3 regions of the Staphylococcus sp. 231237_7MaSpsaltlick genome follow, and region 2 is predicted to be linked to each of the others. Evidence: a T-box and tRNA genes for the amino acid it is inferred to sense, from the RefSeq annotation. Region 2 holds a T-box; the other regions hold tRNA genes.
What was found. A T-box is a leader RNA that pairs with one kind of tRNA and senses whether it is charged. The one in region 2 lies ahead of serS (serine--tRNA ligase), so its partner is inferred to be a tRNA-Ser.

Region 1 (3,222 bases), 320 kb from region 2:
CACCACTACCCGTTGTATCATTAAAAGACTTCGGATAAATTTGATAGACGACTGATTTTCTCCAATCATTTTGTTCCATATTTAAAACCACCTTAAGTTATTATTTGAAAAAAACTCGCTAATATCATTTAGCGAGTTTAATTGTTGGCTGTCACGCCCTATTCATCGACAAGTTCTTTCGTTTCTTCTTTACTAAATCTTGATAAAAAGACTGTAAGTATAAATGGTACACATATCGCTATAATGATACAAATACCATATACTAACCAATATTCTTTTTGTATAGAAATAATTGCCGGTACACCTCCGACACCTACATTACCTAGCACTCTATTAGCGCCTATAAACGCACCCAATACACCTGATGTAATGATAGATGCAATAAATGGATATTTTAATGGCAAGTTCACACCAAACATCGCTGGTTCTGTCACTCCTAAGAAACCAGATATACCTGAAGTCATTGCTAAGCCTTGCTCCTTACCCATTTTTCTTTTTTTATAAATATACCATGCACCAAATGCCGCAGAACCTTGACAGATATTAGAAATAGCAAGGATTGGCCATAAATACGTTCCTTCAAGTTCGCTTCCCATCAATTGGAAATCCACTGCCAAGAACATATGATGTAAACCAGTGATTACTAGCGGCGCGTAAAACAGACCATAAATCGCTCCGCCTAACCAACCTGCATGTTCAAAAACAAATGTCACACCGTTTGTGATTCCAGTTCCTAACCATAATGCAAGTGGCCCAATAATGATAAATGACAAAAATCCTGTTATTAATAATGCAACAGGCCCAACGACTAGCATTTTAATAGAATCATGCACTACTTTATTTAAGGCCTTTTCAATCTGCGCTAATACATAAGAAGCCAACAGTATCGGCAATACTTGTCCTTGATAATTCAATTGTTTAATTTCTAAACCGAAGATATGCCAAGTTGGTATATGACCTTTAGCGATATCATACTGTGACACAAGTTGCGGGTTCATTAATACTAATCCGAGTACCAAACCTAGAATTTGACTGCCACCAAACACTCTCATACTACTCCACCCAATAAGTGCCGGTAAGAAGATAAACGCTGTGCTTGCAATCACATTTATAATATTAGAAAAGTCGCCAAGTTGCGGAAATTGTTCAACTAATGGTTTTGGACCAAACAAACCCTTCATCGTCAATAAGTTGTTTATTCCCATTAACAAACCTGCAGTAACGATTGCCGGCAAGATTGGTATAAAGATATCTCCCAACAGTTTAATCAATCTTTGAACCGGGTTACCTTTTTTAGCTGCTGCTGACTTTGCGTCTTCCTTCGAAGCTTCAGTCGTACCTGTTACTTCAACAAACTGTTTATATACTTCATCAACAGTTCCCGGACCAATAACAATTTGGTATTGATTGTCCGCCTTAAACTGCCCTTTAACTAAATCGTTGTTACTCAATCTATCTTTATCCACTTTATCATCATCTTTTAAGACTAATCTTAAGCGTGTGACACAATGCGTTGCTGTGTCCAAATTTTCTTTGCCCCCAACCGCTTCGACTATATCTTCTACATCTTTCTTTTTCACAGCCATGATGATCCACTCCCTTACATTTTGTAATTAACCAAAGTATAACTTGTCTATACAAGTTTTGTAAAGGCTTTCATTTGAAAATGTTTTACTTATTAAAATAAACCTATTGTAAAACAATAACAATTTATAATGTATAAACACTTTTTAAGCGCAACTGGAACCATCAAGATTACGACACTTAATAAAAAGCTCAAATGTAAATAATATGATTAACGATATCTTCGACTATAGAATGTAATAGCTTTAACATGGATAGTTCGTTTCATAGACGTGTTCAATTTGTTATACATCTTTCACTGCAGACAAAAAAAGACCACCACTTAATACAATATTAAGTGGTGGTCAAATCTATTTATTAGTCTTGGTTTTAAAAAACAATGGCGGAGGAAGAGGGATTCGAACCCCCGCGAGCCGTTAAGCCCCTGTCGGTTTTCAAGACCGATCCCTTCAGCCGGACTTGGGTATTCCTCCAAACGAACACAATAATTATAATATTATAGCCCGTCATAAAAGTCAAACATTTTTTGTGTTACACCAGTGTTTTTTCTTTCAAATATTCATCAACTGAATTCGCTACAGCTCTACCCTCTTGAATCGCCCATACGACAAGACTTTGACCTCTTCGTGCATCACCAGCAGCAAAGATATGAGGTTGATTTGTTCTAAAATCTTTATTATCAGCAACGATTTTATTACGTTCAGTTTGAATATCAAACGCATGAGGAACTGTTGTTTCTGTACCAATAAAGCCAATAGATAATAATACTAAGTCAGCAGGCCAATGGCGTTCTGTACCATCAACAACGACCATGCCTTCATCCGTTTCTTCTAAAATTTGAGTATAGACACCTTTAATGTTACCAATGTGATCCACATCATAACGCATTGTTTGTACACCGTATGCACGTGGTTCAAAACCAAAGCGTGATTGATATTCTTTATGTGCATAATCCATTTTAAATACCGGCATTGCCAATGGCCAATACGTATTTTCATCAAATTCTATTTCTTCTGGTTGTTTTGTGTATTTGTTAAATTGAACAATTGACTTGCAATTTTCACGTAATGCAGTTGCAACACAGTCTGCCCCTGTATCACCGGCACCGATAACAATAACATTTTTGCCTTCAGCTGTGATTGTAGGTTCACTCAATTCACCATTCAATACTTGCATTTGTTCAGTCAAATAATCCATAGCAAAGTGAATACCTTGACCCATACGTCCTTCTAATGGTAAATCTCTTGCATTTTGCGATCCTGTACAAAGAATAATAGCATCGTGACGTTCATTTAATTCCTCTCTACTGATGTCGACACCAATTTCTGTATCAGTTACAAACTCAATACCTGAATCTTGCATAATTTTAATTCTACGACGAATCACATCTTTATCCAATTTCATATTTGGTATACCATACATCAATAGACCACCTGCTTCATGCGCACGTTCATAAACAGTTACATTGTAACCTAATTTATTCAACTCATCTGCAGCAGTCAAACCAGCTGGACCACTCCCAACAATTGCGACCGTTTCATTTTTTCGTTCAGTCGGAATTGTCGGTTGTACCCATCCATTTTCATAAGCTTCATCAATAATTGTTCTCTCAATACCTTTAATAGCTACAGATTCACG
Region 2 (3,222 bases):
CTAACAAAGTGGGGATACATTCTTTAACGCCTTGTTTAAATGTGATATGTTCTTTCATCATCTCACCCCTTGTTGATGTATTTTGATATTCACATTCTATTACAAACATTTAAAAACAACCATATCTTTTAGACTTCGGTATGTGTGACGTAAGACAAACCACCGTCTAAAAACATTGCTATTCCTTCAATTTTAAATTATTTTATAGACTCGAATTAATTTAGACCAACTGGCAGAAATAGGTCTAACAACCCTACTATTTGTTTGATTTTTAACCTTTTTTATATCATTACACCTCCCCTACCCTCTTATGATAATGGAAAATTGCTTAGTTCCTATATTTTAAAAAATAACTAACTAGACCAAAAGTTGGTTCAATATTTTGTATTAGTGTGGTTCGTCTATATAAAAGCTTGGTCGATATGTCTTATTGCTAAATCACCATACTGACAAAACGCAAATTGTATAAATCATGACAAATAAAAAAGGCAATCTCAAAAGAAATTGCCTTTTCATTTGTCAGAAAACTGTACATCTCCGACGTTTCATTTATTATTTCATTTTAATTATTTAACTGGTCTAATTACAGTCTTGCCACCCATATAAGGAACAAGAGCTTCTGGAACAGTTACTGAACCATCTTCATTTTGATAGTTTTCGACAATAGCAGCAAAGGTTCTACCTACTGCTAAACCACTACCATTTAACGTGTGTACTAATTCTGGCTTGGCATTTTTATCACGTTTAAATCTAATATTCGCACGTCTTGCTTGGAAATCAGTAATGTTTGAACAAGAACTGATTTCTTTATAATCATTATAGCTTGGTAACCATACTTCTAAATCAAATGTCTTACTTGAACCAAAGCCAATGTCTCCAGTACATAAGATTACACGTCGATATGGTAAGCCTAATTCTTCGAGAATTGCTTCAGCGTGTGTTGTCATTTCCTCTAATGCCTCAAATGAATCTTCTGGCTTTTCAAAGCGAACCATTTCAACTTTATCAAATTGATGCAAACGAATTAAACCACGTGTGTCTCTACCTGCTGATCCTGCTTCACTACGGTAACATGCTGACTGTGCAGTAAATTTCGCTGGTAATTCATCTGGACCAATAATTTCATTACGGTAGTAGTTCGTTAATGGTACTTCCGCAGTTGGAATTGTGTATAGACCTTCCTTTTCAACTTTAAATAAATCTTCTTCAAATTTAGGCAATTGACCTGTACCATACATTGAATCAGCATTTACTAATTGTGGCACCATCATTTCAGTATAACCATGTTGTGTTGTATGCTTTGTGACCATATAGTTCATTAACGCACGTTCTAGTTGCGCACCTTCGCCTGTTAAAAATACGAAACGGGCACCTGATACTTTTGCAGCACGTTCAAAGTTAACCATTTTTAAATCTTCTACTAAATCCCAATGTGCTTTTGCATCAAAGTCAAATTCACGAGGTGTTCCCCAACGTTTAAGTTCAACATTATCCTCATCTGAAGCACCTTCAGGTACATCATCTTGAATTACATTTGGAATGCGTGACAATTTATCATTTAATTCTTGATCAACTTGGTTTAAAGTATCATCCAATACCTTAATTTCATCACCTAATTTACGCATTGCAGCAATGGCATCATCTGCATCTTCTTTATTACGTTTCTTTTGCGCGATTTCACCACTGACTTTATTACGCTCAGCTTTCATTTCCTCAGCTTGTGCAATAAGTTGACGACGTTTGTCATCTAATTCTAAAACATCATCCACAACACTTTCTTCCATACCACGTTTTACAACTTTTTCTTTAACAAAATCAGGTTCACTACGGAATAATTTTATATCTAACATATGATTTCATCCTCTCATCAAATTTATATCTATTGGATAGTAACAAAAAAAGACCACATCCCCTAATTACAAGGGACGTGGTCTTGACGCGTTGCCACCCTATTTAACAGTCATTATAGACTGCGCTCTCACTAAAATAACGGCTAAAACCGATTGTTCACATATAAGTAGGTAGATTCATATTAAACATGATTACTTGTTCTCACTAACCACAAGCTCTCTGAAATCACGATATTAATACTACTTGTCCCACGAACAATATCTTATTAAGTTGTTTTAAATATAGCAAATAACATTATTATTTTCAAGAGAGAGCTTATTTATAACAACTTATTTTATTCATTATATGCAGCATCACGTAAATATTGTGCAACTGCTTCAATATCTTTATGAAATTGTCGATCTTCTGTAATTGATGGACAAATATGACGTAAAGTTTGATATTTTTCATACGTTTTAGGTGACAGTTTATCGATGTCTTTATACTCAACTGCTTGCAAGCCTATAATTGCTTCAATTGCTAAGACACGTCTTGCGTTTTCAATAATTTGATATCCGTGACGTGAAGCAATTGTCCCCATAGATACATGATCTTCTTGATTGGCAGAAGAGGGAATTGAGTCAACACTAGCAGGATGGGCAAGTGTTTTATTTTCTGAGACTAAACTAGCAGCGGCATATTGCATAATCATAGCACCACTTTGCAATCCTGGTTTAGGGCTTAAGAAAGCAGGCAATCCGTTATTTAATTGTGGATTGACTAGGCGTTCTAAACGACGTTCTGAAACATTAGCTAATTCGCTCACTCCGAGCTTTAAGAAGTCTAATGCGAAGGCTACGGGCTGACCATGAAAATTACCCCCAGATATCACAAGTGTTTCATCACCTTCATCGAAGATAAGTGGGTTGTCGTTCGCAGCGTTCATTTCAAATTCTAATTTTTCCTTAACATAATTCAATACTTGGAAACTAGCTCCGTGAATTTGTGGAATACAGCGTAAAGTATAGGCATCCTGAACGCGTATTTCACCTTGACGTGTTGTCAATTCAGAGCCTTCTAGCCAGTCTAACATACGCTCTGCTACTTCCATTTGTTCTTGGAAGTTTCTAACTTTATGTACATGCTCATTATAGGCATCTACTATGCCGTTTAAAGCCTGATGTGTAAACGCAGCAATCCATTCAGATTGATAGGCTAAACTTTCCGCTTCAATATAACTGATTACACCTTGCGCAGTCATCGCTTGAGTCCCATTAATCAATGCTAAACCTTCTTTAGCTTGTAATTGTAACGGTTGATGATTCAATTTATTTAAGACGTACCGACTGTCTACTTCCTCTCCATTGAAATAAACACTACCTTCACCGATAA
Region 3 (3,222 bases), on a different contig from region 2:
AGATCAATCGTGAATCAGTTGCTATTAAAGGGATTGAAAGAACGATTATAGATGAAGCTTTTGAAAATGGTTGGGTCAAACCGACAGTACCAGAGCATCGTAAGGACGAATCTGTAGCTATAGTAGGCAGTGGTCCAGCTGGTTTAACTGCTGCAGATGAATTAAATAAATTAGGGTACAACGTAACAGTCTATGAACGTGCACACGAAGCGGGAGGTTTGTTGATGTATGGTATACCTAATATGAAATTAGATAAAGATGTAGTACGTCGTCGTATAAAAGTGATGGAAGAATCTGGCATACGTTTTGAAACAGACACAGAAATTGGTGTGGATATTAGCAAAGAGACGCTTAGCGAGCAATTTGATGCTATTATCTTGTGTACTGGTTCCCAAAATGCGAGAGATTTACCTTTAGAGGGTAGAATGGGATTAGGTATTCACTTTGCGATGGATTATTTAACAGAACAAGGCCAATATTTAAACGGTGAAATCGATGAACCATCTATTTCTGCTGAAGGTAAAAATGTGATCGTAATCGGGGCCGGAGATACAGGTGCTGACTGTGTCGCTACTGCATTGCGTGAAAATTGTAAATCAATCGTACAATTTAATAAATATACAAAACAGCCTGAAGAAATTGAATTTGATGAGAATACGTATTGGCCGTTAGCAATGCCTGTGTTTAAAATGGATTATGCGCATAAAGAATATCAATCACGCTTTGGTTTTGAGCCACGTGCTTACGGTGTGCAAACGATGCGCTATGACGTGGATAGAATTGGTAATGTCAAAGGCGTCTATACACAAATACTCGAAGAAACCGATGAGGGTATGGTAGTTGTAGATGGTACTGAGCGTCATTGGCCAGCGGATTTAGTGCTTCTATCAATTGGTTTTGTAGGTACTGAAACTACCGTGCCACATGCTTTTAATATTCAAACAGAACGCAATAAAATTGTAGCTGATAATAAAGATTTTAGAACGAATCAACCTCATATATTCGCTGCAGGTGATGCTAGAAGAGGGCAAAGCTTAGTTGTTTGGGCAATCCAAGAAGGCAGAGCGGTTGCAGATTCTGTGGATTCTTATTTAAATGAAAAAACATTAGTGTAACTTTGTAATTTTGATTGACTTTTACAAATGGCTATAATATGATGAATATTGTGTTTGGAGGAATACCCAAGTCCGGCTGAAGGGATCGGTCTTGAAAACCGACAGGGGCTTAACGGCCCGCGGGGGTTCGAATCCCTCTTCCTCCGCCATTATATTTTTAAAACCAAGACTAATGAATAGATGAGGCAAGTATTCAATATCGTATTGAGTACTTGTCTTTTTTGATGTGCTTATTAAGTTAGAATGCATTGTGCGTTATAAGCTGTCCGGAAAATTATACATATCATTAAACTATCGAATGTGAAATTTAAAATGAAATACTGTTCCAACAAAAAGTATTAAGCTTTAAATGAAAAGTTAATCAGTTTAGTTGATGAGTGCGCAAATAGTGTTTTATTGCTTCTTTAAACTTTTGTTAATGGTACAGTTTTGTATGGGTGTATATTGATGAGATGAAAAGTCTGTGTAATTTAAATGAAAGCCTTTGCAAAACTTGTATAGACAAGTTATAATTTCTTTAATGTTAAAAGGATAAGGGAGTGGAGTGTCATGGCCGTTAAAAAGAAAGATGTGCAAGATATAGTCGAAGCTGTTGGGGGCAAAGATAATTTGGACACAGCAACACATTGTGTCACACGTTTACGACTTGTCTTAAAAGACGATGATAAAGTAGACAAAGACCGACTGAGTAATAACGATTTAGTGAAAGGTCAGTTCAAGGCGGACAACCAATATCAAATCGTTATTGGACCGGGAACGGTAGATGAAGTCTATAAGCAATTGATAGCAGAAACAGGGATTAGCGAATCGTCCAAAGATGATGCAAAGGCGGCGGCAGCCAAGAAAGGGAACCCTCTACAAAGATTGATTAAGCTATTGGGAGATATCTTTATACCAATCTTGCCAGCAATCGTAACTGCTGGTTTGCTTATGGGGATTAATAACTTACTTACAATGGAAGACTTATTTGGTCCGAAACCGCTTGTTGAACAATTTCCGCAATTAGGTGATATATCAAATATTATTAATGTAATCGCTAGTACAGCTTTCATATTTTTACCAGCGTTAATTGGTTGGAGTAGTATGCGTGTATTCGGAGGAAGTCAAATATTGGGTTTGGTACTAGGTTTGATTTTAATGAACCCACAGCTTGTTTCGCAGTATGATATTGCAAAAGGTAACATTCCGACATGGGACATTTTTGGTTTAGAAATTAAGCAACTGAATTATCAAGGGCAAGTGTTGCCGATTTTGCTTGCAGCATATGTTTTAGCGCAAATTGAAAAATTCTTAAATAAATATATTCATGATTCAATTAAAATGTTAGTCGTTGGTCCAATTGCATTACTAATAACAGGTTTCTTAGCGTTTATTGTTATTGGTCCTGTAGCGTTATGGCTAGGTACTGGTATTACAAATGGCGTAACGTTCGTCTTTGGACATGCTGGTTGGTTAGGTGGCGCTATTTATGGTTTACTGTATGCACCGCTTGTTATTACTGGATTGCATCATATGTTCTTAGCTGTTGATTTCCAACTTATGGGTAGTGAGCTCGGTGGAACATACTTATGGCCGATTTTGGCGATATCTAATATTTGTCAGGGGTCAGCAGCGTTCGGCGCTTGGTTTGTTTATAGAAGACGTAAAATGGGCAAAGAACAAGGTTTGGCAATGACTTCTGGTGTTTCAGGTTTCTTAGGAGTGACAGAACCTGCATTATTTGGTGTCAATTTACCATTGAAATATCCGTTTGTCGCAGCGATATCAACATCTTGTGTGTTAGGAGCAATCATTGGTGCAACACGCGTGCTTGGTAGTGTTGGCGTCGGTGGCGTTCCTGCTTTTATCTCAATTAAAAGTGAGTATTGGGGTATCTACCTTGTATGTACCTTCTTGGCAATGGTGATTCCGGCAATTCTAACGGTGTTCTTGTCAAAATTTAGTAAAGATAAAGCAAAAGAAATGGTAGAAGAATAAGCACTCTAAAGCAATACAACTAAACTCGCTAAAACGACTTGGCGGGTTTTTCTTCTTTTAAATAATATAAGTAAAGGTGGTAATTCTATGAGTCAAAGTGATTGGAGAAAGTCAGTAGTTTATCAAATAT

Region 1: it has a tRNA-Ser gene. The T-box ahead of serS (serine--tRNA ligase) is inferred to sense a tRNA for this amino acid. The anticodon was not compared.
Region 3: it has a tRNA-Ser gene. The T-box ahead of serS (serine--tRNA ligase) is inferred to sense a tRNA for this amino acid. The anticodon was not compared.

What each region holds. Positions count from the first base shown of each region.
Region 1 is NZ_JBICNX010000006.1:6,870-10,091, forward strand. Features, by position in the region: gene treC (alpha,alpha-phosphotrehalase) at 1-79, opposite strand, end outside; gene treP (PTS system trehalose-specific EIIBC component) at 159-1,586, opposite strand; tRNA gene ACF91D_RS12920 (tRNA-Ser) at 1,965-2,057, opposite strand; gene ACF91D_RS12925 (glutamate synthase subunit beta) at 2,116-3,222, opposite strand, start outside.
Region 2 is NZ_JBICNX010000006.1:323,734-326,955, reverse strand. Features, by position in the region: gene ACF91D_RS14310 (AzlC family ABC transporter permease) at 1-58, opposite strand, end outside; gene serS (serine--tRNA ligase) at 567-1,850, opposite strand; T-box leader at 1,919-2,116, opposite strand; gene hutH (histidine ammonia-lyase) at 2,186-3,222, opposite strand, start outside.
Region 3 is NZ_JBICNX010000002.1:6,747-9,968, reverse strand. Features, by position in the region: gene ACF91D_RS03250 (glutamate synthase subunit beta) at 1-1,115, shown strand, start outside; tRNA gene ACF91D_RS03245 (tRNA-Ser) at 1,172-1,264, shown strand; gene treP (PTS system trehalose-specific EIIBC component) at 1,665-3,092, shown strand; gene treC (alpha,alpha-phosphotrehalase) at 3,180-3,222, shown strand, end outside.